DNA from 4 places in the Streptomyces sp. NPDC107521 genome. Region 2 is predicted to be linked to each of the others. Evidence: riboswitches for the same ligand, from Rfam matches in the RefSeq annotation. Region 2 holds a riboswitch; each other region holds the start of a gene.
What was found. A riboswitch is a leader RNA that binds a small molecule or an ion and turns the genes downstream of it on or off. The one in region 2 is predicted to bind cobalamin.
Positions count from the first base shown of each region.

Region 1 (7,334 bases), on a different contig from region 2:
AGCCTGCGTGATACCGGTGCCGTACACCTGGTACTGACCCGCAATGTCAGTCAGCCTTACTGCTACGTACGTCAGATCCTGGGGCTTACCAGTTGCGATTGAGCTGATCCGTCGGAGCGGCTCTATGAACTCGTCAAATGCAACCCGAAGCGATACGCCTCGTTGAAAGGTGACCGTCGCTACCGGGCTAAAACAAAGGCGAAATTCAAATCCGTCTGCGGTTCGCATTCGGCCGTTGTAGCCAACGGAAAGCTCCACGCCTTCCTTTGACCACTCAGCTCGTGCTTCCAGGTTAAGATTGGCACTCCACAAACCCTTGGGATTGTCCGGATGTACGCCTGGAGTCTGCACGCTCGCGATTGGTGCAGTTCCGGTAAGTGCATCGAGTGCTGTTATCTGAAATTCTATTGACGACACAAGGGGGATTTCATTGTCATGTTCGGGCGCCATTTGTGGACTGCGCCGACCAAAGAATTCCCCACCTTTGCTCAAGAGGGCCGCGCTGCCAGTCACGTGCCCTTGGTTCATGGTCCAGTAAGTAATGTGGGCGTCAAGAAGGATTACTGATCCACCATTGGCCAATGTCCCTGATAGGACTGGAGCTTCTACAACCTGCGGGAAAGAGAAGGAGAACACTCCTTCTTGGGGCTCGTCGCGGTTTAGCGGAAGGCGGCCATACACGGAACCCTTTGGCGCACGGTTCGGCAGTACTTCCAATTGGCCTGGGAGTTCAGTGCTGCCCCCCTTTCCGTCGGGGATATTCCATGTGCACAAATAGTCATCCGGCTCGTATGACAGGCGCAGTGGTGTCTGCTGATCGGGCAAAGTTCCTCTTTCCTCGACGCCTTCGCTGAAGGCACTTTGCTAGCTTGACCGACCGGAAACGAGTGGCGTACCCCTAAGCCAGCAGCAAGTGTCCGTAGTCGGCCAGTACTTCGCGCGCCTCGGGCACGTCCTCGTAATCCTTCAGCCGGTGGAGGACCGTCCGGGCCCGTTCCGCCGTGCGCTCCGAGGAAAGATCGCCGGACGTGTCGATGACGCGGCGGGCCTCTTCAGCAGCCTGCTCGGGCTCGTTCGCGTCCGCCAGCGCCACGGCCAACCATGAGCGGTACAGCGCGACCTCCCGGGCGTGGGTGGCGTCGTAGCGTCCCAGCACGTCCTGGAGTAGCGGCACCGCGCGCAGCGGGCGGCGCAGCTCGGTGAACACCCGGGCGTCCATGACCTCCAGCTCCTCGCGGTTCACCCAATAGGCCCACGTCGGCGCGGGAGGGCCGTCCGTGGCATCCAGCGCGGCGTGGGCCTCCCCGAGAGCCCGCAGGGCCGGTTGCGCCTCCCCGGCACGCGTGTGCGCCCAAGCCACGCGGTCCAGGAACAGGGCGCGGGTTGTGGCCGGAGCGTCCGGCCCGGCCTCGGAGACCGCTGCCTTCGCCAGTTCCAGGCCCTTCCGTTCCCGGCCGCTGTTCGTCAGGTGGTAGGCGAGGCTGCCCGCGAGTTGTGCCACCAGCGGCGCGTCCCCGGCCTGGCGGGCGGCCGAGAGTCCGAGCCGGTAGGCGTGCTCCGCGTCGTCACCCCGACCGGCGTCGGAGGCGATCCATCCGGCGATCTGGCCCAACTCCCCGATCTGTACGAGCAGGCCGCGCCCCGTCTCCTCGGAGTGCTCGGACTCGCGGTACAGGCGGACGGCGGCGCGCAGCTCGCGGAAGGCGGGGGCGATCAGGTCTCCGCCGGACAGCACATCGTCCGCGAGCCGGAGGCCGTGGACGCGAGCCGCCAGGCCGTCCACGGTGGTGGCGCCGATCCGACGGCCACGGGGGGTCGCCAGGGGCTCCAGCGCGTCCCCGTCGGGCAGAAAGTCCGCGAGGGTGGCCGCGACCCCGGGAAGGGTGGCCTGAGCATCCCCCCGGGCGTACGCGGCGGCCTGCTCCAGCTCACGCAGCGGCACACCGAGTACCTGGGCGAAGGTGGGCAGCCACGCGTCCGGGATGCGCTCCCCGCGCTCCCATCGGGAGACCTCGTGCCGTGTGATCGACTGGGCGCCGGACACGGCGCACAGCACGGCGGCGAACTGCCGCTGCGAGCGGCCGGAGTGCCGCCGCAGATCGGCGAGGTAGGCGCCGAACTCGCGGCGTCGCTCGGTGGTGTCGCTCATGGTGGCCCCCTTCCGTATCTAGTGTGGCCCCTCCCTGGCCCCCTGGTTGGCTCCTCCGCATGATCACGCACCCCGGTTACCTGAACGCGAAGCGCCCCGGCGACCGCGCGAACGGCCCCGGGGCTGGCCGATCTGAAGGAAGCAGACCGACATGCCGCAACCTACAACCCGGGCCCGCCAGACCGGGCACCCCGGGTACAGCGAGACCCTGCCGAGGCAGCCCGAGAGCGCAGCCACCGCGCGGCGCCTGCTTCGTACCGCCTGTGCCGTCTGGGGGCTGGACGCATTGGCCGAGGACGGGGCGCTGATCGTCTCCGAGTTGGTGGCCAACGCCGTGCAGCACGCCCGGCGGGAATCCATCCGGGTCGTCATCGACCGTCCCGGCGCTGCGCGGGTACGTGTCGGCGTCGCGGATCTCTCCCGGGCGCGGCCGTTGCAGCGCGAAGCCGACGACAGTGAAGAAGGCGGGCGCGGTCTGCGCCTCGTGGCGGTGCTGGCCGCCGACTGGGGCACGGATGAGCGGCGCTGGGGCAAGATCGTGTGGGCGGACCTGGAGGGGCGCGGGTGACCACGGGAGAGACCCCCGGCCGCAGCGCGGCGCGCGCCCATCTGTCCCAGTTGATCGAGCTGTTCGGCACGGACGGATGCCTGCGGATCAGTACGGCCCCGGCTGAACCCGAGCCGCCCGCCGTCGGCGCAGAGGCCGAGGGCGACGAGCAAAACTGACCGCCCCAAGGCGCGGCGAAGCCCCGGCCGGTGAACTCCACCGAGCCGGGGCTTCGTCGTCTCACGCAGATCTCACGGACTCCGTGGAACGAGCCGGAAAAGCTGGCCCTGACCTGGACGTTTGTGCACTCCCCGGAACTCACAGACCTCTGTGGACGGTGTTTCGTTCACTGGGGGTCAAGGGGTCGCAGGTTCAAATCCTGTCGTCCCGACTGGAGACAGTCGCGGGTCGGGGCCGGTTCCGGAGTCATCCGGAACCGGCCCTCGGTCATTTCCGGGCACCGGCCGGGGACCGGCGCCCTCGGCCGGGGCCGACGGGCCACGAGGGACGGACCCGGCGGGGCGGCTTTCGGCGGCCGTGTCCGGCCCCGGTCCGGGCCGCTCCGACCGCTGTCCGGCGCGCTCCGACGTGCCTCACCGCGGCGCCCGCCCCCGCGCGCGGCCGGCGAGACCGCAGTCGCCGCACTTCGAGCCGTCCGGCGCGCGGTAGTAGAGGCAGCAGCTCAGGCGGCGGAACGTGAGGTCGGGGCCGGTGAGCGTGCCGGTGCCCGCCAGGCGTCCGGTGTCCAGCAGCGTGGTCGTGAGGTCGGTGAGCGGTCCGCGTGCGGCGGGGCGGTGCGCCAGCAGGGCGCGGGCCGCCTCGGCGAGCGCCGACGCCGAGTTGCCGTCCAGCAGCCGCGGGGCGACCTTCACGCGCAGGCCGTCGGCCAGCGCCGACAGATGGCGTGTCACCTGCTGGTACAGCGCGTGGGCGGGGCCGTCGTCGAGCCGGTCGACGTGCAGTCCGGCGGGCCGGGGCAGCCGGAGGGCCGGTCCGTCGTCGGCCCGTTGCAGCCCGTCGAGGTCGAGCACGATCCCGTGCAGGACGACGCAGGCCAGCGCCGGTGACCAGAGGCGCGCGGCATGGCCGAGCTGGGCGATGGAGACGTCGACGCGCGGCTCCCGGGTGCGGTGGCGGCGGGCGACGGCTTCGGCGAGGTCGGTGAAGCCCTCCGCGTAGGAACGGGCGACCGGGTGCCAGCCGTCGTCCCGTCCGCCGGTCCGCAGGGCGAAGAAGCCGCCGAGATCCGCCACGTCCCGCAGCGCGGCGGTGACGGACGCGGACGAGGCACGGGCCCGGTGCGCGGTGCCGACTCCTCCCCGGTTCTCCGTCCGCACGATCACGAGGCCGTACGCCGTCGGGCCGTACGCCGTCGCGGCGGCGTGATGGCGTAGAGGTCGAGGATGTCCGGCAGGGGCGCGACGCCCGGTCCGCCGGCGCGTGCCCAGGCGGCGACGTCCTCGGTCGCGTCCGGGTCGTTGACCAGGCCCAGCCAGACGGGCCGGGCCCCGGCGGCCCGGCCCGCGGCGGAGGGCAGTACGACGACGACGTTGGCCTGGTCGCAGACGTCCAGGCAGGCGGACACCCGCACCGGGACCTGGGCGCGCAGACGCGCCGTCTGGGCGGCGTGGTCGACGCCGGTCACCTTGGGGCTGCCGCAGCAGCAGTCGCGGCACACGACGACACGGCACGGCACGGGGCCGTCCGCCGCTCCGGTGGGGGTGCCGTCAGTGGTTCGTCCGGTCGGCGTCGCGGGCATGCGGTGCCGTTCCTCTCTCCGGGGAGATCCGCCCCGTGGTTCGTCGAGGGGGCGACCGCGTGAGTCTCCTGGCTCTCGGGTCGATGCCCGTCCCGGCCTTCCGGCCCGCTGGGGCCGTGGCCGTCCTGGGATCCGCTCGCCGATCACAGTGGCGGGACCGCGCCGGATTCACACCGGCTTCCTCGTTCCGCCGTCGCCCTTGTCGCCGGCCATCCTGCCATCGCGGGGCGCGCCCGCACCACGGTGCCCCACCCGGCCCGGTGGAGCCGGGACCGCGCGGCACCGCCCGGGACCGGCACGGCGGGCGGCACGGAAGCGGCGGAGGGGTCAGACGAACGCGTCGGCGAGCATGAAGGCCGCGACCGCGAGCAGGGCGTAGGCGAAGACGCGCTGCAGCGTGTTGCCGCTGAGCCGTCGCGCATGGCGTTTGCCGTCCCAGGCACCGAGGATCGCGGCGGCGGTGAAGGGCGCGATGACGGCCCAGTCCAGATGGACTCCGGTACCGGCCCGGGCGCCGAGCGCGGCGGCGGAGTTGATGGTGATGACCAGCAGACTGGTGCCGATGGCCCGGCGCATCGGGAGGTTGAGCACCCGCGTCAGGGCGGGCACGGCGAGGAATCCGCCGCCCACACCCAGCAGCCCGGTCACGGCGCCGAGCCCGGCACCGGCGGCACCGGCCCCGACGGGGCGCACCTCGCCCCCGGCCGCGGCGGACGAGGGACGCAGCATGCGCAGCGCGGCGAGTCCCGCGACGGCGGCGAAGGCGACGGTCAGCCCCGCCTGGGGCAGATGCCCGGCGGCCGTACCGGCGAGCATGGCGGGGACGATGCCCGCCGCCGCGAACAGCAGTCCGGTCCGCCAGGCCACGTTGCCGTCCCGGGCGTGCCCGGCGAGCGCGGTGACGGACGTCAGGGTGACGATGATCAGGCTGGTGGTGATCGCCTCGGCGGGCTCCATGCCGATCAGATAGGTCAGGGCCGGGACGGCCAGAACGCTGCCGCCACCGCCGAGGCCGCCGAGCGCCAGGCCGACGACGGCTCCGGCCACCAGCGCGAGGATCAGGGCGGTCATGCCACCGAGCCCTCGTCGCCGCTTCCGCCGACCACCGGGTATCCGGCGGCGGCCCACTGCTTCATCCCGCCCTTGACGTCCACCGCCTCCGCGCCGCGCGCACGGAGCAGCTCGGCGGCCTTCTGCGAGCGGTTCCCGCTGCGGCATATCACCGTCAGCGGCCTGCCCCGGGCGGCCTTCGGCAGCGCCGCCCCCGTGACCAGGGCGGACAGTGGCGCGTGCATCGCGCCGGGCGCCCGCCCGGCGGTCCACTCGCCCCGCTCGCGGACGTCCAGCAGGACGTCCGGGGCGTCGGCGCCCAGGGTGCGCCGACGGGCCTCCTCGACGGTGACGCGCTTCTTGTCTCGGGAGAACGGGAACATCACGGGACCTCTTTCGTGCGGTCGTGCGGGTACGTCGTGCGGGAGCCGGAGCGGCCACCGGCGGCCCGGGACCGGGTGCGGTACCGGGCGGCCGCCCGCTGGGCCGGTGACGACGGGCCGACCCGGTGGCGGAGCGGAGTCGTCGACGGCGACCGCCCCACCGGCGGCGGCGTCGAGAACGGGGAGGCGTCGAGAACGGGGGGAGGCGGCGGTTCCGCCGCGCGATGCCTCCGCGAGGGGCTGCCGGGACCTGGGCGGCCCGCTCCGCGTGGCGCGGACGGTGCCCTCGGCGGCCGGCCCCGCGCGGTGCCGCCCGCCGGGCCCGGCCCCCGGCCGAGCGGGACGCCGGCGGGGCCGGGGGAGGACATCGGGGCGGCCACCGCGAGCGGGGTTCCCGGGACGGCCCTCAGCCCGGGGCCGTCGGCCGGGGCGGCCGCGGGACGCTCAGGACCCGCTCCCCGACGCTCGGGACCCGCTCTTCAGGGAGGCGACGACGGTGCCGACATCGGTGCGCGGGCCCCGGTTGTACGGCAGCTTGGACAGCATCATGCCCAGGGCGCAGGTGTTGCTGAGCGCGGCGAAGGTCAGCCCGGCGCCGATCGCGGTGCCGATCAGGTGCACGCCGGGGACGAAGAACCCCACGACGCCGCTGACGAGCACGATCGAGCCGGCGACGAGACGGACCTGACGCTCCAGTGCCCAGCGCTGCCGACCGCGGTCGACCGGGGCGCCGGAAGCCTCCCAGGCCATCATGCCGCCGTCGAGGACCCGCAGGTTCGGCAGGCCCGCCTCGGCGAGCGCCTCCTCGGCCTGCGCCGCGCGGGATCCGGCGCGGCAGACCAGCACCACGTCCTCGTCCAGGTGCCCGCGCAGCTCCGCACGGTGCTCGCGCAGGGTGTCCAGGGGCACGTTGTGGGCGCCGGGGATGTGGCCGGTCTCGAACTCGCCGGACGTCCGCACGTCGATCAGACGGGGGCCGTCACCGGTCTCGATCAGGTGCTGAAGGGCGGCGGGGGTGAAGACGGAGGTACGGGAAGCGTCGGTGGTCATGAGGACTACTCCGTGGAGAGGCAGCGGAACGGGAACGGAACGCGGGAGAGCGGGCGCGCCCGCACAGGGCTCGCCGGAAGGAGGTCCCGTGCGGGACGCCGGCGGTGGGAAGAGGGGAAGGCGGCGGGTCAGGCGGCGGCGGGCGTGTTCGCCAGGGCCCAGGCGGCCCAGCCGCCGAGCACGTCGGAGACGTCGTCGAAGCCGTGGTGGCGCAGCAGGCTCGCGGCGATCGAGGAGCGGTGACCGCCCGCGCAGTGCAGGACCAGCGGCTTGTCGCGCGGGATCTCGTCGAGGCGGCGCGGCAGCTCGCCCAGGGCGATGTGCAGGGCACCCTCGATGAACCCGTTCTCGCCGCGCTCGCCGCAGTTGCGGACGTCGACGACGACCGGCGGGTTC
Region 1 is NZ_JBVKAT010000021.1:70,245-77,578, forward strand. It holds gene ACZ7LB_RS26250 (ApeA N-terminal domain 1-containing protein) at 1-825, opposite strand, end outside; gene ACZ7LB_RS26255 (helix-turn-helix domain-containing protein) at 899-2,149, opposite strand; gene ACZ7LB_RS26260 (ATP-binding protein) at 2,301-2,717, shown strand; gene ACZ7LB_RS26265 (hypothetical protein) at 2,714-2,875, shown strand; gene ACZ7LB_RS26270 ((2Fe-2S)-binding protein) at 3,290-4,039, opposite strand; gene ACZ7LB_RS26275 ((2Fe-2S) ferredoxin domain-containing protein) at 4,036-4,455, opposite strand; cobalamin riboswitch at 4,518-4,638, opposite strand; gene ACZ7LB_RS26280 (sulfite exporter TauE/SafE family protein) at 4,783-5,526, opposite strand; gene ACZ7LB_RS26285 (rhodanese-like domain-containing protein) at 5,523-5,888, opposite strand; gene ACZ7LB_RS26290 (rhodanese-like domain-containing protein) at 6,333-6,938, opposite strand; gene ACZ7LB_RS26295 (MBL fold metallo-hydrolase) at 7,067-7,334, opposite strand, start outside.
Region 1: it holds a riboswitch for cobalamin, as region 2 does, so the genes downstream of both, ACZ7LB_RS26275 ((2Fe-2S) ferredoxin domain-containing protein) here and metE (5-methyltetrahydropteroyltriglutamate--homocysteine S-methyltransferase) in region 2, are expected to answer to the same signal.

Region 2 (7,334 bases):
TCGACGTGATCGGCACCGCGCCGCAGTACCTGCACATCGATGGCGAGTGGCGTGACCACGTGCTGTTCCAGCGGATTCTCAACGGCCGCTCTCCCCTGTAGCGGGCCGTGCGTGGCCGTCCGTGGTCATGACTTTCGCGGGCGGTCATGGGCGGCGCCTCGGGCGGGTGTCCCAGCGGTGGGTGGTCCAGGCGCGGCGGATGAGGCTGCGGACGGTGATGATGGTGTCGGCGAGGTCGAAGAAGGCGTTGATGACGGTCGCGCGGCGTTCGTAGCAGCGGGCGAGTCGCTGGAAGGCGTTCTGCCAGGCGTGGGTGCGTTCGACGTGCCAGCGCCGGCTGGCCTGGATCGGTGCTTTCTCGCCCTTGTGGGCGATGCGGCCGTGCAGGTCGCGGGTGGCCAGTTCGGTGCAAGTCTTGCTGGAGTCGTAGCCGGCGTCCAGGTACACCGTGATGTCGTCGGGTAACGGCCCGAGCTCGTCCAGCAGGTCCAGCGTCGGCGCGAGCAGTGGCGAGTCGTGGCGGTTGGCGCCGGCCAGGACCCGGCCGAGCGGTATTCCGTAGCCGTCCATCATACCCGAGCGCTTCAGGCCCTGTTTGCCGCGGTCGACCGGGGAGCGACCCGCGACCTCACCACCGCCGGGGGCCTTGGTGATGCAGCCGTCGACGGCGATCTGCTCGAGCACCAGCCCGACGATGTGGTCGTAGGACTGGAGCGCGATCTGCTTGAGCCGCGCGAAATCGCCGAGCCGGATCCACTCGTCACACGGTTGCGGATCGTGGTGGCCGAGCACGTCGTGTCCGCGATCGCCTGGTACGAGCAGCCGAACCGCAGGAGCTGAAGCAACTTGTCGAACACGATCCGGTCCGCAATCCGGGGCCGATGGCAGCCCAGCGGGTGCGACGGATCGACCGCGGGGCGCTCGGGCAGCAGCGCCCGGAATTGGTCCCACAGCGGGTCGGTCAGCCATGATGGCAGCACGGGCAGAGATCCCCCAGCGATCACAGAGCGTCAACAACTCCGTGATCACGGAGATCTGTGCCCGCCTCGCCACCCGGCACCCCCGACCCGCCTATTTGCGCGGCCTCTTAGGGCTGCATAACTGGAGGCAGCCCAGCTTCGACCTTCGGCGGTTGGCGCCGGGCCATGCTGACGCGCGTCTCAGCTGGCCCGGCGAGCTGACCAGGGAGTAGCGCGACTACAGTCCCGGCTTGTGACCGATGCTGCGCACCGCACTGCTGCGGACGACGACGCGCTTCTGGAGAGGCTGCACGCCCTCGCGTGGGGCTCGACAAGTGTGCCCACTTCTCCTGGACTTCTCCCAGATCAGCCGTTTCCGCCTCTCACGAAGGCAGAAGTGGACGTTGCTGAACGCAGCCTCGGGTATCCCCTGCCTGGATTGCTCCGCCGTATCTACACCGAGGTCGGCGACGGAGGGTTCGGGCCGGAAGGCGGCCTCGCGTCGCTGACACCGCGCCGTGTTCCACATTGGCATCTGCCGGACTGGCATTGCGCGACGACCATCCACACCCAGCGGGCGGGGTGGGGGGCGCCGGCGTCGTGGTTCTTCTTGACTGGCAGCGGCTGCACCATGGAGTGGTACGTCTCGCTGATAGCGGTTGACCACCCGGTGCTGCTCTGGGATGCCGACGGATGGGAACCGGACTGGGGCCAGGACCCTCATGACGGCCTGCGTTATGCCGCGCCATCTCTGCGCCAATGGCTGTGGACCTGGGCAGACGGTGGCAACGTCTGGGACGAAGCCTTGGCGCTACTCGATTAGGGGCGATCGGGCGGTGGCAGAGTAGACGCATTCTGCTGCGCCGGCCGTCCTGCCCGGCGGGTGCTCTTCGGCTTTGAGGTCGGGTTGTGGGCCCAGCGGCCGGGCTGGACCGTGCCGCGTCTGGCTCGGGTCCTCAGCACCGGCCAACGGTTCGGTTTCTTGATCGCGCGTGGACAGTCCCGGTTGCGCCGGGTCGGGAGGAGGCGTACGCGCGCCTCCCGCCTGGCCTCGGTGAAGGAGCGGGTGAGCTTGGTGGCGGTCGCTCCGAGTTGGGACGGGATGCTGCGGCGGATGATGCGGACGCACTTCAGGTAGGAGACACGGTCGGCGTCCACCGTCGGGCGGGCGAGTGCGGCTGTGTGGGCGAACTCGCGGATGGCGTGGTGGACTGCGAGGTAGGCCCACAGTTCCTGCCGGACGCCCTCCGGTGTCCGTGACCTGATCGGCCCGCCGGGACCGAGGTGGTTCTTGATCTCGTCGAAGGCCAGCTCGATCTCCCAGCGCTCCCGGTAGAGCGCGACCAGCTCGGCGGCCGGGTACTGCTCGGGGTCCAGCAGCGTCGTGCCCAGGTAGGCGACCTTGTCGCCCTTGGCGAAGGTGATGACCCGGTAGATCACGTGCTTGGGCAGCATGCGGCCCTCTCGCGCGGCTCGGAGCCGGACCTCCTTGCCCGGTCGCGCCATCGACAGGTACGAGCCGTCCGGAAGCTCTTCCTAGACGGTGCCGATGTGGTTGGACTGGAGCCTGACGAGCAGATCCGCGCCCGCCATGGTGAAGACGTGAGCGAACTCGACCGACCAGGAGCCGCGGTCGGCGATGACCAGGTCTCCGGAGCCGGTGGAGCCGGCCAGCGGGTAGGCGAGGCTGCGCTCGCCGTCGCGGTAGCCACCGAGGCGAGCGTCGAGGATTCCGTGCGTTCCGATCTCGGCGAGGACCACCGCCCTGACCTGGGGAACCCGAAGGGGACGCCGCCGGTGGTGGAGGGGCCGTCGAAGGTGTCGCCGTTGCTCGTCGAATCCGGGAGATCGAACTGGGTGCCGTCCAGGGCGAGGAGCCGCAGCCCCCGTCACCACGCGCGCCAGGCGTGTCCCTGGTGGCGATCGAGCCAGCGATCTGCCGGAACACGGTTTCCAGCACGTCCTCGCCGAGGCGGGCGCGGGCCCGGCACAACGACGACCGGTTCACCCGCGCGAGGGCCCGGCTGCCCGGGATGCCGCTGGTCAGCACCCGCAGCACTTCCTCGTACGACTCCCGGGCGAACAGACACAGGGCCAGGACGAAGTACACGACCAGCCTCGCCGGCAGGAGTCGGCGGCGCCGCTCGGCCCGGTCGTGCTTGGCTATTGCCGCGTCCACCAGCTCGGCAGTGAACACCTTCGTCAGGATCCCGATCCGTACCCGCTGGCCCACGTCCCACCCCGTCACACGCGGGGCAACGATCTCCTCAGCTCAAAGGCAACTGCATTGGCCGGAGATGGCCCCCGTTCCGGGGGTGGACGGCGCCTCGGCGCCGGAGGCGGAACCGGTGGCCGTGGCGGCCCGGTCGGACATGGGCATGGGCGTACTTCCGATCGCGTGGCTGGGCGGGAGCGGGAGGTTGGGGAGAGCGGGGAGGGGGAAGAGGCGGCCGGGACCGGGCGGGCCGACGGCGCGCCACCGGCCCCGTTCTGCCATCATGGGAGAAACGGAACCCTGTTCCGTAAACGACGATACGGAACACTGTTCCGCTTGACAAGCGCGTGCCGCGGGCGAGGGACGGCCGCCGGACCGGCGCGGGACGCACCGGGTCCCCGCCCGGGGCCCGGTCGGCGGCAGGACGTCCACGAGGGAAGGAACCGATCCGATGGACAACGGCAGCGACGGCGGCACGGGCCGCTCGACCCCCGGGGGCGGAGCGGCGGCCGGGGGCCACGGGACGGCTCCGCCCCCCTCCCGGCGCCGGGACGCCCGGCGCAACCAGGAGGCGCTGCTCGACGCGGCGGCCGAGGTCTTCACCGCCTCGGGCGTGGAGGCGCCGGTGCGGGACATCGCCGCGCGGGCCGGGGTCGGACCGGGCACCCTCTACCGCCACTTCCCCACCCGGGCGGATCTGGTCGTCGCCGTCTACCGGCACCAGGTGGAGGCGTGCGCCGAGGCCGGTCCGGCCCTGCTGGCCGCCGGAACCCCGCCCCACGCCGCCCTCGGGCGGTGGGCGGAGCTGTTCACCGACTTCCTCGTCACCAAGCACGGCCTGGCCTCCGTGCTGCGCAGCGACAGCGAGGGGTTCGAGGCGCTGCACGGCCACTTCCTCGACCGGCTCCTGCCCGTCTGCGCTGAGCTCCTCGACGCCGCGCGCGCGGCGGGCGAGATCCGGTCCGACATCGACGCCTACCACCTGATGCGCGGCATCGGGAACCTCTGCATCGGCGCCGACAGCGACCCCCGGTACGACGCCCGCCGCCTGGTCGCGCTGCTGGTCGAGGGGGTGCGCGAACGGCGCTGACCGCCGCGCGCCGCGCGGTGCGGGACCGCCTCCACCGGTCAACAGCGCGACGGGGCACAACCATTGACGAATGTCATGGGTCACACCGGACAGGAGGAAACACCTTCGGACTTCGCAAGGGGGAACAATGATCGCCACTCGTTCCGTCCTGACCGCCGCCGCCCTGGCCGCGCTGTCGCTGGGCGCCACGACCGCCCTGGCCGCGCCCGCCTCGGCGGCGCCCGACACGACTCCGCAGAAGCTCTGCGGCACCGCCTACAAGACCGTCAACTCCCAGCCCGTGGGCGCGCTCGGCACCCTGTACCTGACCTACAACGCGACGAACGGCAAGAACTGTGTCGTCACCATCCGCAGCAACCCGGGCACGGTGCTCGACATGTCCGCGTGGCTGTACGTCAACGGCACCGACCAGGGCGCGGACGACTTCGGGCGCTACACCTCGTACGCCGGTCCGGTCCAGGTCTACGGCAAGGGCCGCTGTGTCGACTGGGGCGGCAGCATCGACAACGTGTACGTGCAGGTGTACGGCTCCAACTGCGGCTCGCTGAAGGAGCACGTGGTCACCTACACCCGCTGACCCCGCGGGCCCGGACGGCGCACGGCGCCCCGGGGAAGGGGGTCCGACGGACCCTCCCGCCCCGGGGCACCGCACCCACCGCGCCGGACCCACCGCGCGGGACCGGCCGCGCGGGACCGGCCGCGCGACCGGCGGCCGGCGCCGCGGCACGGCCGCCGGTGACGGGGCGCGGCGGCACCGGCCGCCCCCGCCCCGTCACCGCCCGGCCCCGCCGCTCCGCCCCGCCCCGCCCGGCCGCGCCCCGCCCCGTCTCGTCTCACCATCCGGATGGTGGACGCACCGTCCCACCCGTCTCCCGCACCCCGTAGGCTGTGAGGTGCAGCTGGTTCGCCCCGTCCGCCAGGCGGGGTGTCGCAAGAGGGAACCCGGTGGAAATCCGGGACTGCCCCGCAGCGGTGAGCGGGAACGACCGCCGTCATACGCACTGCGCCCGGGAGACGGGCGCGGGAAGCGACGGCCAGTAGGTGTCCTCCGGACGGAGGGCGTGCCCGCGAGTCCGAAGACCTGCCACTGCCCGTGCGCGGAGCCCCCGCGCGCGGACATTCCGGTGACCTCGTGGGCGGGTCGGCGTGCACACCCGGCGGTCGGCCGCGCCCTCGCGCGCCCCCTCCCCCGGGTGCGTCACCCTTCGCGTCCTCGTCCCGTCTCCGGGATCTCAGGGACTCATCTCGCGAAGGAGATCTCCGTGACCAGCAAGTCCGCAGCCGCGGCGGCACGGGCCACCGTGTACGGCTACCCCCGCCAGGGCCCGAACCGGGAACTGAAGAGGGCCGTCGAGGGGTACTGGAAGGGCCGCGTCACCGCCGACGTCCTCCGGGCGACCGCCGCCGAACTGCGCCGCGCCAACTGGCGGAGCCTCGCCGGAGCCGGCGTGCACGAGGTCCCCACCGGGGACTTCTCGTACTACGACCACGTCCTCGACACCACCGTCATGGTCGGCGCGGTTCCCGAGCGCCACCGCGCCGCCGTCGAGGCCGATCCGCTCGACGGCTACTTCGCGATGGCCCGCGGCACCCAGGACGTGGCGCCGCTGGAGATGACCAAGTGGTTCGACACCAACTACCACTATCTGGTGCCCGAGTTGGGTCCGGACACGGTGTTCACCGCCGACTCCGGCCGGCAGGTCGCGGAGCTGACCGAGGCCCTGTCCCTGGGCCTGACCGCCCGTCCCGTGCTGGTCGGCCCGGTGACGTACCTGCTGCTCGCCAAGCCCGCCCCCGGTGTGGCGGCGGACTTCGACCCGCTCACCCTGCTGGACCGGCTGCTCCCCGTCTACGCGGAGGTCCTGGCCGATCTGCGCGCCGCCGGGGCCGAGTGGGCACAGCTCGACGAGCCCGCCCTCGTCCAGGACCGCACCCCGGCCGAGCTGAAGGCCGCCGAGCGGGCCTACCGGGACCTCGGCACCCTCACCGACCGGCCCAGGCTGCTGGTCGCCTCCTACTTCGACCGCCTCGGGGACGCCCTCCCGGTGCTGGCCAAGGCCCCGGTGGAAGGGCTCGCGCTGGACTTCACCGAGTCCGCCGCCGCCAACCTGGACGACCTGGCCGCCGTCGGCGGTCTGCCCGGGAAGCGGCTGGTCGCCGGGGTCGTCAACGGCCGCAACATCTGGATCAACGACCTCCGGGGGTCCCTCTCCACGCTCGGCACCCTCCTCGGGCTGGCCGACCGCGTCGACGTCGCCGCCTCCTGCTCCCTGCTGCACGTCCCGCTGGACGCGGCCGCAGAGAAGGACATCGAACCGCAGATCCTGCGCTGGCTGGCCTTCGCCCGGCAGAAGACCGCCGAGATCGTCACCCTCGCCAGGGGCCTCGCCCTGGGGACCGACACCATCGCCGCCGAACTGGCCGCGAACCAGGCCGACCTCGCCTCCCGCGCCGCCTCCCCCCTCACCAACGACACGGCCGTGCGCGCCCGCGCCGCCGCCGTCACCGGTGCGGACACCCGCCGGTCCCTGCCGTACGCCGACCGGGCCGCCGCCCAGCACGCCCGCCTCGGGCTGCCGCTGCTGCCGACGACCACCATCGGATCGTTCCCGCAGACCGGTGAACTCCGCGTCGCCCGCGCCGACCTGCGGGCCGGCCGCATCGGCACCGCCGGGTACGAGGAGCGGGTCAGGGCGGAGATCCAGGAGGTCGTCTCCTTCCAGGAGAAGACCGGCATCGACGTCCTGGTCCACGGCGAGCCCGAACGCAACGACATGGTCCAGTACTTCGCCGAGCAGCTCACCGGCTACCTCGCCACCCAGCACGGCTGGGTCCAGTCCTACGGCACCCGGTACGTCCGCCCGCCGGTCCTGGCCGGGGACATCTCGCGGCCGGCACCGATGACCGTGCGCTGGACCTCGTACGCCCAGTCGCTCACCGACCGCCCGGTCAAGGGCATGCTCACCGGGCCGGTCACCATGCTCGCCTGGTCCTTCGTCCGCGACGACCAGCCGCTCGGGGACACCGCCCGGCAGGTCGCCCTCGCACTCCGGGACGAGGTGGGCGACCT
Region 2 is NZ_JBVKAT010000028.1:48,854-56,187, reverse strand. It holds gene ACZ7LB_RS29570 (GNAT family N-acetyltransferase) at 1-101, shown strand, start outside; partial or broken gene ACZ7LB_RS29565 (IS5 family transposase) at 145-986, opposite strand; gene ACZ7LB_RS29560 (SMI1/KNR4 family protein) at 1,213-1,782, shown strand; gene ACZ7LB_RS29555 (transposase) at 1,779-2,414, opposite strand; gene ACZ7LB_RS29550 (hypothetical protein) at 2,496-2,720, opposite strand; partial or broken gene ACZ7LB_RS29545 (transposase domain-containing protein) at 2,911-3,192, opposite strand; gene ACZ7LB_RS29540 (TetR/AcrR family transcriptional regulator) at 3,626-4,264, shown strand; gene ACZ7LB_RS29535 (spore-associated protein) at 4,392-4,841, shown strand; cobalamin riboswitch at 5,147-5,367, shown strand; gene metE (5-methyltetrahydropteroyltriglutamate--homocysteine S-methyltransferase) at 5,527-7,334, shown strand, end outside.

Region 3 (7,334 bases), on a different contig from region 2:
TGGAGGCGATGGTGGCCGTCGGCGCGATGGCCAGGAGCAGCGCGTTGCGCAGACCGGTGGTGGCGAGGCGCTCGCGCAGGGCCGCCCAGCGCTCCGGCCACTCCGGGCGCACGCCGTAGTGGTCGGGGTGCAGCACGCCCCGGGCGGTGCGGGTGCTCTCCCAGGCCGGCAGCGGGCCCGAGCGTTCGGCGAGGTCCGCGGAGGTCTCGTAGGCGGCGAGCATGATCCGCTCGGCGATCCGGGTGGACAGGGCCTTCGCGGCGGGGGAGTCGAAGGGCAGGCGCAGCCGGAAGAAGACGTCCTGGAGGCCCATCACACCGAGGCCGACCGGGCGCCAGCGGGCATTGGAGCGGCCCGCCTGCTCGGTCGGGTAGAAGTTGATGTCGACGACCCGGTCCAGGAAGGTCACCGCCGTGCGCACGGTGGCGTCCAGCCGTTCCCAGTCCATGTCCCCGGCCGCCGTGTCGACGAATGCCCCGAGGTTGACGGAGCCCAGGTTGCAGACGGCCGTCTCCCCGTCGTCGGTGACCTCGATGATCTCCGTGCAGAGGTTGGAGGAGTGGACGACGTGGCCCGGCTCGGCGGTCTGGTTGGCGGTGCGGTTGGCGGCGTCCTTGAAGGTCATCCAGCCGTTGCCGGTCTGCGCCAGGGTGCGCATCATCCGCCCGTACAGCTCCCGCGCGGGCAGCGTCCTGCGGGCCAGCCCGGCCGCCTCGGCCGCGCGGTAGGCGGTGTCGAACTCCTCGCCCCACAGATCGGTGAGCCCGGGCACGTCGGCGGGGGAGAACAACGACCAGTCGCCGTCCGCGTCCACCCGGCGCATGAACTCGTCGGGGATCCAGTGCGCGAGGTTCAGGTTGTGGGTGCGGCGGGCGTCCTCGCCGGTGTTGTCCCGCAGCTCCAGGAACTCCTCGATGTCCGCGTGCCAGGTCTCCAGGTAGACCGCCGCGGCCCCCTTGCGCCGGCCGCCCTGGTTCACGGCGGCGACCGAGGCGTCCAGGGTCTTCAGGAACGGGACGATGCCGTTGGAGTGCCCGTTGGTGCCGCGGATCAGCGAACCCCGGGAGCGGATGCGGGAGTAGGCGATGCCGATGCCGCCGGCGTGCTTGGACAGGCGGGCGACCTGGTGGAGCCGGTCGTAGAGGGAGTCCAGCTCGTCCCTGGGGGAGTCGAGGAGGTAGCAGGACGACATCTGGGCGTGCCGGGTGCCCGAGTTGAACAGGGTGGGGGAGGAGGGCAGGTAGTCGAGGCGGCTCATCAGCCCGTAGAGCGCGTCCACCTCGTCCAGGACCCGGGTGCCGGTCGCCGCGTCCGGCGCCGTGTCGTCCGCGAGGCCGGCGGCGACGCGCAGCAGGAAGTGCTGGGGCGTCTCGACGACCTTGCGGGTGACCGGGTGGCGCAGCAGGTAGCGGCTGTGCAGGGTGCGCAGGCCGAAGTAGCCGAAGCGGTCGTCGGCGTCCGGGTCGATCAGCGCGTCCAGGTGCTCCGCGTGCCGACGGACGAACGCGGCGGTCCGGTCGCCGATCAGGCCCTCGCGGTGCCCGGTGGCGACGGACTCGGTGAACCGGGTGACGCCCTGGGAGGCGGCCTCGGCGCGGATGCCGATGGTCAGCAGCCGGGCGGCCAGCCGGGAGTAGACGGGGTCCTCCGAGATCAGCCCCGCCGCGGTCTCGGTGGCCAGCTCGCGCAGCTCGGCCTCGTCGGCGTGGGCGGACCGGCCGCGCAGCGCGGCGGCGGCGACCCGGCCGGGGTCGGCGTCGGGGAGGTCGGCGGTCAGCCCGGTCAGGGTGCGCAGCAGCGCGGTACCGGGACCGTCGGTTCCCGCGGACGCGGGGGCGGCCGCCACCGGGGCGGTCGTCACCGTGGCTGGAGCCGTCACCCGGATCGCTGAGGCCGGATCGGCTGGCGCGGTGGTCACGTGGAGCACTCCCTCGCTCGGCACGGGGCCATGCGGGGGGCAGGGGCAGCTCACGAGCGCACGGGGCGGTCGAGTCCACCGACCCACTCCGCGAGGCCCGGACGTCATGGCACCCGGCCGGGACGGCAGGGCGCACTGCCGGCAGGTCCTCGGACTGACAAGCGTGCGGAAACGCGCGAGTACACCGTTGCGGGACAGTTCCGGATTCGCACCGGATTCCCCTGCGACGACAGCGAGCATGAGCATACATCTTGTGCCGGGGAGCGGAAGCACCCCCAGATGTAGTGTCGTGCTCGGCGGGAGAGGCGGGCCGGGACGGGCCCTCGGGGGCCTCGCGGGGCATCTCGCGGGGCGCCGTGACGGCCCGGCGGGGGCCTCGTGGCGGCCCCGCGACGGCGGGGCCGGAGCCCGCTCGGCGGTCCGGCGCGGTGCTTCGGCGGAGGTGCGGTGCCGCTCAGGAGGGCCGGGTTCCCCCGGTGCCGTGACCCTGCCGCGCAAGGGGCGGAGTCCCCCCGCACGGTACCGCGCCCGCCGGGGCGCGGGACGGTGACCCCGGACACGGGGGCCGGGTCCGGGGCGGGGCCGGAGGGTCGGCGGGGTGGTGCCGGGACCCCGAGGGCGCCGGAGCGCGGTGGCGAGGGGTGACGGGGGCAGGGGGCCCGGCGGTGCCGCGGGTGACTCGGTGCCGTGGTGGCGCCCGTGATGTCGGACACGTTCGCCGGCCCCGTGACCCCGGACACATCCGCCGAGCCCCTGCGGACGCGTCCGCCGCGCCGGACGGTGAGGTGCCTCCTCGGTGTGCGGCGCCGGTCGCGGAGGACGCGGTGCGCGACGGCTTCCGCGGCCGTGCGTCCGACGCCGTCCACGCCCGACGCATCCGGTACGGGCGCCCCCTCCCGCCCCGCCGTGTCCGAAGGGCGCGGCGACGGACCGCCGGCTCGCTCCGACGCCCCGTCAATGCCGTTGCGCCGCGACACCGCGACACCGCTGGGCGCCGCGGCCCGCGGCCCACAGGTGCGGGGGGTGCCGGGTGCGGGGGTGCGGGGGTGCGGGACGGGGCGCGAGCGATGGCCCGCGCCCCGTCCCTCGCCCCGTCCCTCTCAGCGCGCGCTGTCCGCCGTGGCCGGCGGCGTCTCCACCGCGACGCCCGGGTCGCCCGCGTCCGCCGTGTAGTCGCCCGGCCGGGTCTCGTCGACGCCGTCGGGTGCCTTCACGGCCCGCAGGACGACGGTGAGGACCACCGTCACCGCGACGTTGAGCACGAAGGCCGTGAGACCGAGGTAGCCGATCTCCCCGATGCCCGGGATCTCCTTGGCCGAGCCGCCGAAGTGCTTCTGGGTCGGCGAGGCCACCCCGTACGCGGCGACCGTGCCGTAGGCCATGCCGACCGCCCAGCCGCCGAGCAGCGCCCAGCGGTGGAACCAGCGGGTGAACAGGCCGCCCACCAGCGCCGGGAAGGTCTGCAGGATCCAGATGCCGCCGAGGAGCTGGAAGTTGATCGCGACGGTCTTGTCCATGCCGAGGACGAAGACCAGCGCGCCCACCTTGACCAGCAGCGACACCAGCTTGGAGACGCGGGTCTCCTCCCGGGGCGTGGCGTCCGGCCTGATGAAGTCCTTGTAGATGTTGCGGGTGAACAGGTTCGCCGCCGCGATGGACATGATCGCCGCCGGGACCAGCGCGCCGATGCCGATGGCGGCGAAGGCCACGCCCGCGAACCAGTCGGGGAACATCGTCTCGAAGAGCTGGGGGATGGCGAGCTGCCCGTTCTTCACCTTGATCCCGGCCGCGACGGCCATGAAGCCGAGCAGCCCCAGCAGGCCCAGCATCAGCGAGTAGAGCGGCAGGATCGTGGTGTTGCGCCGGATCACCTCGCGGCTGCGGGAGGAGAGCGTCGCGGTGATCGAGTGCGGGTACATGAACAGCGCGAGCGCCGAGCCCAGCGCCAGCGTGGCGTACGTCCACTGGCTCGTGCCGCCCGGCACCAGCCCGCCCGAGCCCGCCGCGGTGAACTTGTCGTTCGCGGCGGAGAAGATCTCGTCGAACCCGCCGAGCCTGATCGGGATGTAGATGATCGCCACCGCGATGACGAGGTAGATCAGCGTGTCCTTGACGAAGGCGATCAGCGCGGGCGCGCGCAGCCCCGACGAGTAGGTGTAGGCCGCCAGCACGCCGAAGGCGAGCAGCAGCGGCAGGTCCTTGACGAACCAGTGGGTGTTCTCGCCGCCGCCGACGCCCATCACGTCCAGGACGGCCTGGATGCCGACGAGCTGGAGCGCGATGTACGGCATGGTGGCGAGGATGCCGGTGACGGCGACCGCCAGCGACAGCCCCTTCGAGCCGAACCGGCCGCGCACGAAGTCGGAGGTGGTGACGTAGCCGTGCCGGTGGGAGACGGACCACAGCCGCGGCAGGAAGGTGAAGATCAGCGGGTACACCAGGATCGTGTACGGCACCGCGAAGAAGCCGGAGGCGCCCGCCGCGTAGATCGCCGCCGGGACGGCGACGAAGGTGTAGGCGGTGTACAGGTCGCCGCCCAGCAGGAACCAGGTGACCCAGGTGCCGAACGAACGGCCGCCCAGGCCCCATTCGTCGAGGCTGTGCTCGTTGTCGGCCCGGCGCCAGCGGGCGGCCAGGAAGCCGAGGACGGTGACGAGCGCGAAGAAGAGGATGAAGACGGCGAGCGCGACGCCGTTGACCCCGTCGTTCACCGGGCACCGCCTTCCCGGCGGGCGCGCTGGTCACGCTGCCAGAGCCGGTACGCGGTCATCGTGAGGGCGGTGGAGACGAGCACCCAGGCCATCTGGTACCAGTAGAAGAACGGGATGCCCCATAACGCGGGGTCCGTCCGGGCGTAGGAGCCGACCCACAGCATGGCGACGAACGGTGCGAGGAGGCAGAGGCCGATGACGACGCGGACGGGCGTCACCACCGGGCCTCCGGCGGGTCTTGCGGGTGCTGGCATGCGGCGGTTCCGTTCCCTCGGTGAACACCTCGGTGCAGTGCGCACGAAAATGTAGGGGACGGCGTCCGGGCAGCGGAAGACCCCGGCCGGGGATCTCCGTCCGGCCGGGTGACTGTTCCGCTGTTCCGCGTTCTTTGTTCGCTGTTGTGCCCGCCGTGCCGGGCGGACGGATCGTCAACTCCCGTACACGGCACGTGCGTTCGACGTACCGTGCGTGGAGCGCGCCGTGCCCGCCGGGTCCGGCGCGGGTGCTCCCGCGCGCCTGCCGGCGGGTTCCGCTTCCGGCAGGGCGGGGCTCAGTCCTGGGGGCGCTTGAGGCGGGCCACGAACTTGTACCGGTCGCCGCGGTAGACCGAGCGCACCCACTCCACGGGCTGCTCGGTGCGGTCCAGCGAGTGCCGGGACAGCATCAGCATCGGCAGGCCGACGTCGGTGCCGAGCAGTCCGGCCTCGCGCGGGGTGGCCAGCGAGGTCTCGATGGTCTCCTCGGCCTCCGCGAGATGGACGTCGTACACCTCGGCGAGCGCGGTGTAGAGGGAGGTGTACTTCACCAGGGAGCGGCGCAGCGCGGGGAAGCGCTTCGCCGACAGATGGGTGGTCTCGATGGCCATGGGCTCGCCGTTGGCCATGCGCAGCCGCTCGATGCGCAGCACCCGCCCGCCCGCGGTGATGTCCAGCAGCCCCGCCAGCCGGTCGTCGGCGGTGATGTAGCCGATGTCCAGGAGTTGCGAGGTGGGCTCGAGGCCCTGGGCCCGCATGTCCTCGGTGTACGAGGTGAGCTGGAGCGCCTGGGAGACCTTGGGCTTGGCGACGAAGGTGCCCTTGCCCTGGATGCGCTCCAGCCGGCCCTCGACCACGAGTTCCTGGAGGGCCTGGCGGACGGTGGTGCGGGAGGTGTCGAACTCGGCCGCCAGGGTGCGCTCGGGCGGCACCGGCGTGCCCGGCGTCTGGGTCCGGGTCATGTCGAGGAGGTGCTTCTTCAGGCGGTAGTACTTGGGCACGCGCGCGGTACGGACTGTCGCCCCACCCTCGTTCTCCGCACTGCTGACGTCGGTGCTCATGCTCTGCCTTCCCGGCTCCGGGTGCCGAAGCGGCCGACATCCCCTATCGGCCACGGCTCACATCGTGGCACGGCTCCGCGCCGACACTTCTGGCACGCTCCGTGATCCCTTCTGTATACCTGCGGGACCCCCGTTGGTCTAGTCCACACCGCCGGGGATGCCGCTGGTACGTCGCTGTGGGACCGTACTGGCACGTCGCTCGGGGGTCAGTGGTACACCCGGCCCCGGTCGGTCCGATCTGCCGCTTGCGGAATGAAAGGTCCCTGCATATCTCGGTCGCATCACGGACGCCCGGTGCATGGTTGAAGACCCTTGACAGCCCTATTGGTCTGGGCCAAGCTCCCCCTACTGGTCTACACCATTGGTCCAGGTCCCGGCCCCGTGAGCGGTACGCGTGTCGAGCCACCGCAGGGAGGCAGGGGGGTTTTGTGGCATCCCTGAGGAGGGTGGCGTGAAGCGCAAGCTGATAGCCGCGATCGGTATCGCGGGCATGATGGTTTCGGTCGCGGCGTGCGGGGGCGGCAGCGACAAGGATGATGATGGCGGCAAGAAGGCCGGAGCGGAAGGCTACGCCGGCCAGACGCTCACCGTCTGGGTGATGGACGGTTCCTCCCCCGACGACTGGCAGGCCGACCTCGGCAAGGAGTTCGAGGCCAAGACCAAGGCCAAGGTCAAGTTCGAGGTCCAGCAGTGGAACGGCATCCAGCAGAAGCTGACCACGGCCCTCTCCGAGGAGAACCCGCCCGACGTCTTCGAGATCGGTAACACCCAGACCCCCGCGTACGCCAAGACCGGCGGCCTCGCGGACCTGGGCGACCTGAAGACCGAGATCGGTGGCGACTGGACCGCGTCCCTGAACGAGTCGTCGATCTTCGACGGCAAGCAGTACGCCGCCCCGTGGTACTTCGCCAACCGCGTGGTCCTCTACAACAAGAAGGTCTGGGCGGACGCGGGCATCAAGACCACGCCCAAGACGCGCGACGAGTTCTACGACAACCTGAAGACGATCGGCGAGAAGACCGACGCCGAGCCGATCTACCTGCCCGGCCAGAACTGGTACCACTTCGTCGGCCTCGCCATCGGTGAGGGCGCCGAGCTGGTCAAGAAGGACGGCGACAAGTACGTCTCCAACCTGGACGACCCGAAGGTCGCCGCGGCCGCCGAGACGTACAAGAAGTTCCAGGCCCTGTCCAAGGCCCCCAAGGACAAGGACGAGGCCACCCCGCAGCAGGGTGAGGTCTTCGCCAAGGGCAACGTCGGTGCCTTCATCGGCATGGGCTGGGAAGCCGGCATCGCGACCAAGGCCAACCCGAAGATCGAGTCGGACATCGGCTACTTCACCATCCCGGGCGCCACGGCCGACAAGCCCGAGGGTGTCTTCCTCGGCGGC
Region 3 is NZ_JBVKAT010000007.1:171,970-179,303, reverse strand. It holds gene ACZ7LB_RS13560 (ribonucleoside-diphosphate reductase subunit alpha) at 1-1,918, opposite strand, end outside; cobalamin riboswitch at 2,042-2,201, opposite strand; gene mctP (monocarboxylate uptake permease MctP) at 3,019-4,629, opposite strand; gene ACZ7LB_RS13550 (DUF3311 domain-containing protein) at 4,626-4,883, opposite strand; gene ACZ7LB_RS13545 (GntR family transcriptional regulator) at 5,180-5,944, opposite strand; gene ACZ7LB_RS13540 (extracellular solute-binding protein) at 6,396-7,334, shown strand, end outside.
Region 3: it holds a riboswitch for cobalamin, as region 2 does, so the genes downstream of both, ACZ7LB_RS13560 (ribonucleoside-diphosphate reductase subunit alpha) here and metE (5-methyltetrahydropteroyltriglutamate--homocysteine S-methyltransferase) in region 2, are expected to answer to the same signal.

Region 4 (7,334 bases), on a different contig from region 2:
CACCCGGATGACCTACCGGCTCGGCCGCCGCGCCGACGGCCGGGCCGCCGAGAAGGGCTACCGCGCCGGGCAGATCGCCTCCGCCGGCCTGGTCTCGCTGGCCCACGGCACCAACGACGCCCAGAAGACCATGGGCATCATCACCCTCGCGCTGATCGCGGGCGGCGCCCTCGCCCCCGCCTCCGACCCGCCGGTCTGGGTCATCCTGTCCGCGGGCCTCGCCATCGCGCTCGGCACCTACCTCGGCGGCTGGCGCATCATCCGCACCATGGGCAAGGGCCTGACCGACCTCCAGCCGCAGCAGGGCTTCGCCGCCCAGACCAGCGCCGCGACGGTCATCCTGGCCTCCTCCCACCTCGGCTTCTCGCTCTCCACCACGCACTCGGTCTCCGGTGCGGTGATGGGCGCCGGCCTCGGCCGCAAGGGCGGCGTGGTCCGCTGGTCCACGGCCACCCGCATGTTCGTCGCCTGGGGGCTCACCCTCCCGGCCGCGGCCCTGGTCGCCGCGATCGCCGAGTGGGTCTGCCGCCTCGGCGACTGGGGCACGGCCGCGGTCGCGGTCTTCCTGATCGCCGCGAGCTTCGCGATCTGGCGGATCTCCCGGCGCGAGGTCATCGACCACACCAACGTCGTCGACGGGCACGGCCACGGCCACCACCACCCGGAGCCGGAGCCGAACGGGGTCGTCACCCAGGCCATCGCCGCCGTCACCCCGCCGCCCACCGACGCGGCCGTCGAGTGCCTGACCGCCGACGCGCTCGCCGCGGACGCCCTCGCCGCCGACGCGCTGGCCGCGGAGATCCCGGCCCCCTCCCCCGCCGTCCCGGCCGCCGCCGAGGCCAAGACCCCCTCCGCCTCGGCACCCACCGCCGTCTGAGCCCGCGTCCGGGTCCGCCCGGGAGCGAAGGAAGAGAACCACCATGCAGATCGACTGGGCAGCCCTCGGCTCCGTCTTCGGGGTCAGCCTCGTGGTCACCGTGGCCCTCGTGGCCCTGTTCACCCTCGGCATCGTCGGCCTCTCCCACCGGGAGCGGGCCGCCGCCCAGGGCGAGCCGGCGACGCTCGCCGTCACCGCCGCCTACGCCTGCTTCGCGGCCTGCGCCGCGGCGGTGACCTACGGGATCTACCTGATCGTCGCCTGACCCGGCGTCGGCGAAGGGGCGCGGGGGCGTACGGCGGGACACCGTCGTACGCCCCCGCGCCTCTTCGCCCTTCCCGCGCGCCCGGCGCCGCCGTTCCCCCGCGCCGCCGTCCCCGCGCGCCCCACGCCCGTCCGCCGGCCCCGTACGCCCCGCGCCGCTCCCGTGCGTCCGCGGCGCCCCGGCCCGCCCGTCCCGCGCCGTGCGCGCCGCGTCCGGGGCCCGCGCGCCGTGTGGGGCTTCCCACACTCACCCCGCGCAGGTCAACGGCGAGTTGACGGGCCTTCGCGGACCGTGGTGGACTTCCCGGTGCCATTACGGCGGCTGGAGAGGAAGCCGGTGCGATTCCGGCGCGGTCCCGCCACTGTCACCGGGACGGCACGCGCCACGCGGTGCGCGCGGTCCCGGGAGCCAGGAACTCCCACCGCCGGTTCCGTCGAACCAGGGCGTGGACACCCTGAGTGAGGACATACCGCCATGCGCGCCCGACGCCCCAGGTACCCCGGCACCCCGCTCCCCCGCCCCGCGACCGGCTGAGCCGTGCGCGCCGAACGCGTCTTCGCGTACGGTGCCGCCGCCGGCCTCCTCGGTGACCTGCTCCTCGGCGATCCCCGCCGCGGGCACCCCGTCGCCCTGTTCGGCCGTGCCGCCGGTGCCGTGGAACGCCGGCTGTGGCACGACCACCGCGGCTGGGGCGCCCTGCACACCGCCGTGTGCGCCGGGGGCGTCGCCGCGCTGGGCACCGCCGCCGCCCGCGCCGTACGCCGCTCCCCCGCCGCCTCCGTCGCCCTGACCGCCGCCGCCACCTGGGCCGTCGTCGGCGGCACCTCGCTGGCCCGGGAGGCGCGCGCCGTCGGCCGCGCCCTGGAGGCCGGGGACCTCGGCGCCGCCCGGGCCCGGCTGCCGCACCTGTGCGGGCGGGACCCCGAGGCCCTGGACGCCGACGGGATCGCCCGCGCCGTCGTCGAGTCCGTCGCCGAGAACACCTCGGACGCGGTGGTCGGCGCCCTGGTGTGGGGGGCCGCGGCCGGGGTGCCGGGGCTGCTCGGCTTCCGCGCCGCCAACACCCTGGACGCCATGGTCGGTCACCGCTCGCCCCGCCATCTGCGGTACGGCTGGGCCTCCGCCCGCCTCGACGACCTCGCCGGATGGCCCGGCGCCCGGCTGACCGCCGTCCTCGCGACCGCCTCCGGCGGCGATCCGCGCGGCGCCCTCCGCGCCTGGCGGGCCGACGCCGGACGCCACCCCAGCCCCAACGCGGGCCCGGTGGAGGCCTCGTTCGCCGGTGCCCTCGGCGTACGGCTCGGCGGCACCCTCTCCTACGCCGGCCGGGTGGAGCACCGGCCCGTGCTCAACGGCGCCGCCGGGCGCCCCGTCCGGACCGGCGACATCGACCGGGCCGTACGGCTCTCCCGGCGTGTGGGCTGGCTGGCACTGGGCGTGTGCGCGGGCGCGCGGCTGCTCGCGCACCGGGTGGCCGCTCCGGGCCGCCGCGCCGCCGGGCCCCGGACGGGGGGCCGGTCATGAGCGGTGGTCTCCTGGTCGCCGGCACCACCTCCGACGCGGGCAAGAGCGTCGTCACCGCCGGGATCTGCCGCTGGCTGGTGCGGCAGGGCGTGAAGGTGGCCCCCTTCAAGGCGCAGAACATGTCGCTGAACTCCTTCGTGACCCGCGAGGGGGCCGAGATCGGCCGGGCCCAGGCGATGCAGGCGCAGGCCTGCCGGCTGGAGCCGACCGCGCTGATGAACCCGGTGCTGCTCAAGCCGGGCGGCGACCGCAGCAGCCAGGTGGTCCTGCTCGGCCGGGCGGTCGGGGAGATGAGCGCCCGCGGCTACCACGGCGGACGCCAGCGGCAGTTGCTCGGCACCGTCCTCGACTGCCTGGCCGAGCTGCGGGCCACCCACGACGCGGTGGTCTGCGAGGGCGCCGGCAGCCCCGCGGAGATCAACCTGCGCCGCAACGACATCGTCAACATGGGGGTGGCCCGGGGCGCCGGACTGCCCGTCCTGGTCGTCGGGGACATCGACCGCGGTGGCGTCTTCGCCTCCTTCTTCGGCACGGTGGCCCTGCTCTCCCCCGAGGACCAGGCGCTCGTCGCCGGGTTCCTGGTCAACAAGTTCCGCGGCGACGTGAGCCTGCTGGAACCCGGCCTCGGCATGCTGCGCGGCCTGACCGGCCGCCGGACCTACGGCGTGCTGCCCTTCCGGCACGGGCTCGGCATCGACGAGGAGGACGGCCTGCGGGTCTCCCTGCGCGGCACCGTGCGGGAGTCGGCCGTCGCCCCGCCGGTGGGCGAGGAGGTGCTGCGGGTCGCGGTGTGCGCGGTGCCGCTGATGTCCAACTTCACCGACGTGGACGCGCTGGCCGCCGAACCCGGCGTGGTGGTGCGGTTCGTGGACCGTCCGGAGGAGCTGGCGGACGCCGACCTCGTCGTCGTGCCCGGCACCCGGGGCACCGTCCGCGCCCTGGAGTGGCTGCGGGAGCGGGGACTGGCCCGCGCCCTCGTCCGCCGGGCCGCCGAGGGCCGCCCGGTGCTCGGGGTGTGCGGGGGCTTCCAGGTCCTCGGCGAGGAGATCGAGGACGACGTGGAGAGCCGCCGGGGCCGGGTCCAGGGGCTCGGCGTCCTGCCCGTGCGGGTCCGCTTCGCCCCCGCCAAGACCCTCGCCCGGCCGGTGGGCGAGGCCCTCGGGGAACGCGTCGAGGGGTACGAGATCCACCACGGCGTCGCGCGGGTGACGGGCGGCGAGCCCTTCCTCGACGGCTGCCGGTCCGGGCAGACCTGGGGCACCCACTGGCACGGCTCGCTGGAGTCGGACGGCTTCCGGCGGGCGTTCCTGCGCGAGGTCGCCGCCGCCGCCGGACGCCGCTTCGTCCCCGCCCCGGACACCTCGTTCGCCGCGCTGCGCGAGCGGCAGCTGGACCTGCTGGGCGATCTGATCGAGGAGCACGCGGACACCGACGCGCTCTGGCGCCTCATCGAGTCCGGCGCCCCTCCCGGACTCCCCTTCGTTCCGCCCGGGGCACCCGGGTGAGCCCCGCCCCCGGGCCCGCGCCGCACGGTGCCGGGCCCCGTCGCCGTACCCCCTTCGAAGGAGTGACCGCCGCGTGAGCACGCCCTATCCGTTCACCGCCGTCGTCGGCCAGGACGACCTGCGGCTGGCCCTGCTGCTGAACGCGGTCTCCCCGCGGGTCGGCGGGGTCCTGGTGCGCGGGGAGAAGGGGACCGCCAAGTCGACCGCCGTACGGGCGCTGGCCGCGCTGATGCCGCGCCTCGCGGTCGTGCCCGGCTGCCGCTTCGCCTGCGACCCCGCCTCCCCCGACCCGTCCTGCCCCGACGGCCCGCACGGCTCGCCCCCCGCGGCCGAGCGCCCCGCCGCCCTCGTCGAACTGCCGGTCGGTGCCTCGGAGGACCGGCTGGTGGGGGCGCTGGACATCGAACGGGCCCTGGCGGAGGGCGTGAAGGCCTTCGAGCCGGGCCTGCTCGCCGCCGCCAACCGGGGCATCCTCTACGTCGACGAGGTCAACCTCCTCCACGACCACCTCGTCGACCTGCTGCTGGACGCGGCGGCGATGGGCGCCTCGTACGTCGAGCGCGAGGGCGTCTCCGTCCGGCACGCGGCGCGTTTCCTGCTCGTCGGGACGATGAACCCGGAGGAGGGCGAGCTGCGTCCGCAGCTGCTGGACCGCTTCGGGCTCACCGTGGAGGTGTCCGCCTCGCGCGATCCGGAGCAGCGGGTGGAGGTCGTCCGGCGCCGCCTGGCCTACGACGACGACCCCGCCGGTTTCGCCGCGCGCTGGGCCGGGGAGGAGGCCGCGCTGCGGGAGCGGATCGTGGCGGCGCGCGCCCTGCTGCCCTCGGTGCGGCTGGACGACACGGCGCTCCGCCGGATCGCGGCGACCTGCGCGGCGTTCGAGGTGGACGGGATGCGCGCGGACATCGTGATGGCCCGTACCGCGACCGCGCTCGCCGCGTGGGCGGGGCGGACCGAGGTGCTGGCCGAGGACGTGCGCCGGGCGGCGCTGCTGGCCCTGCCGCACCGGCGCCGCCGCAATCCCTTCGACGCCCCCGGGCTGGACGAGGACCGGCTCGACGAGGCCCTGGACGAGTTCGGCGACGACGACCCCGATCCCGGGCCGGACGGCCCCGGCGGTCCCGGCGGTCCGGAGGGTCCGGGCGGACCGCCGGAATCCGACGGCGGCGGGCACGGGGACAGCGCGCCCTCCGGGGACAGCGCGTCCTCGGGGGACGGCGGTGGCGCCGGGGAGACGGGTGACGGCGCGGACCCCGGGGCCGGTGGTCCGGAGGGCGCCGGGGAGGGGCCGCGGCCTCCCGGCGGGCCCGGCGCGGGCGAGCAGGCCCCGGCGCGGGCCGCCGATCCGTTCCGGACGAAGGTCCTCAGCGTGCCCGGCCTCGGGGACGGCGCCGCCGGCCGCAGGTCGAGGGCGCGCACCGAGCAGGGCCGCACCACCGGCGCCCGCCGCCCCCGGGCCACGCTGACCCGGCTGCACCTGTCCGCCACCGTCCGGGCCGCCGCCCCCCACCAGCGGGCGCGCGGGCGCGGCGGCCCCGGGCTGGTGGTGCGGCGGGACGACCTGCGGCAGGCGGTGCGCGAGGGCCACGAGTCCAACCTCGTGCTGTTCGTCGTCGACGCCTCCGGTTCGATGGCGGCCCGGCGGCGGATGGGCGCGGTGAAGGGCGCCGTCCTCTCCCTGCTGCTCGACGCCTACCAGCGGCGGGACAAGGTCGGCCTGGTGACCTTCCGCGGCACGGCCGCCGAGGTGGCGCTGCCCCCGACCTCGTCGGTGGACGCGGCGGCGGCCCGGCTGGAGTCGCTGCCGACCGGCGGGCGCACCCCGCTGGCCGCCGGGCTGCTCCGGGCCCACGACGTGCTGCGGGTCGAGCGGCTGCGCGACCCCGCGCGCCGGGCGCTGGTCGTGGTGGTGACCGACGGACGGGCCACCGGCGGCCCCGACCCGCTGGCGCTGTCCGCGCGGGCCGCCCGGCTGTTCGCGGCCGAGGGCACCGCCTGCGTGGTCGTGGACTGCGAGACGGGCCCGGTGCGGCTGGGGCTGGCCGGCCGGCTCGCGGGTGACCTGGGCGGCACGGCCGTCACGTTGGAGGAGCTGCGGGCGGACACCATCGCCGGGCTGGTCAGGGATGTCCGGGAGACCGGGACGAGGAGGGCCGCGTAGTGCCGAAGGGACAGCCGAGCGTCGTACCCGAGGACGGGCTGACGACCCGCCAGCGGCGCAACCGCCCGCTGGTGATGGTCCACACGGGCCCGGGCAAGGGCAAGTCCACCGCCGCCTTCGGGATGGCGCTGCGCGCCTGGAACCAGGGGTGGCCGGTGGGGGTGTTCCAGTTCGTCAAGTCCGCCAAGTGGAAGGTCGGCGAGGAGAACGCGCTGCGGGCCCTCGGCGCCTCCGGCGAGGGCGGGACCGTCGACTGGCACAAGATGGGCGAGGGCTGGTCCTGGGTCCAGCGCGACGACCAGATGGACAACGAGGAGAAGGCCAGGGAGGGCTGGGAGCAGGTCAAGCGGGACCTGGCCGCCGAGCGCTACCGCCTCTACGTCCTCGACGAGTTCGCCTACCCGCTGCACTGGGGGTGGATCGACACCGACGAGGTGATCCGGACCCTCCGCGCCCGGCCCGGCAACCAGCACGTCGTCGTCACCGGCCGCAACGCGCCCGCCGCGCTGCTGGACTTCGCCGATCTGGTGACCGAGATGACCAAGGTCAAGCACCCGATGGACGCGGGCCAGAAGGGCCAGCGGGGCATCGAGTGGTGACCTCCCCGTCCGTGCCCCGGCTGGTGGTCGCCGCCCCCTCCTCGGGCAGCGGCAAGACCACCGTCACCACCGGGCTGATGGCCGCCCTCACCGCGCGCGGGCTGTCCGTCTCCCCGCACAAGGTCGGCCCGGACTACATCGACCCCGGCTACCACGCCCTCGCCACCGGGCGCACGGGCCGGAACCTGGACTCCTACCTGTGCGGGCCGGAGCTGATCGGGCCGCTGTTCCTGCACGGGGCGCGCGGCTGCGACATCGCCGTCGTCGAGGGCGTGATGGGCCTCTACGACGGCGCCGCGGGCGAGGGGGAACTCGCCTCCACCGCCCAGGTCGCCAAGCTGCTGCGGGCACCGGTGGTGCTCGTGGTGGACGCCTCCTCGCAGTCGCGTTCGGTGGCGGCGCT
Region 4 is NZ_JBVKAT010000001.1:670,033-677,366, reverse strand. It holds gene ACZ7LB_RS02850 (inorganic phosphate transporter) at 1-877, shown strand, start outside; gene ACZ7LB_RS02845 (hypothetical protein) at 921-1,142, shown strand; cobalamin riboswitch at 1,421-1,579, shown strand; gene ACZ7LB_RS02840 (cobalamin biosynthesis protein) at 1,680-2,666, shown strand; gene ACZ7LB_RS02835 (cobyric acid synthase) at 2,663-4,171, shown strand; gene ACZ7LB_RS02830 (putative cobaltochelatase) at 4,245-6,332, shown strand; gene cobO (cob(I)yrinic acid a,c-diamide adenosyltransferase) at 6,332-6,931, shown strand; gene ACZ7LB_RS02820 (cobyrinate a,c-diamide synthase) at 6,925-7,334, shown strand, end outside.
Region 4: it holds a riboswitch for cobalamin, as region 2 does, so the genes downstream of both, ACZ7LB_RS02840 (cobalamin biosynthesis protein) here and metE (5-methyltetrahydropteroyltriglutamate--homocysteine S-methyltransferase) in region 2, are expected to answer to the same signal.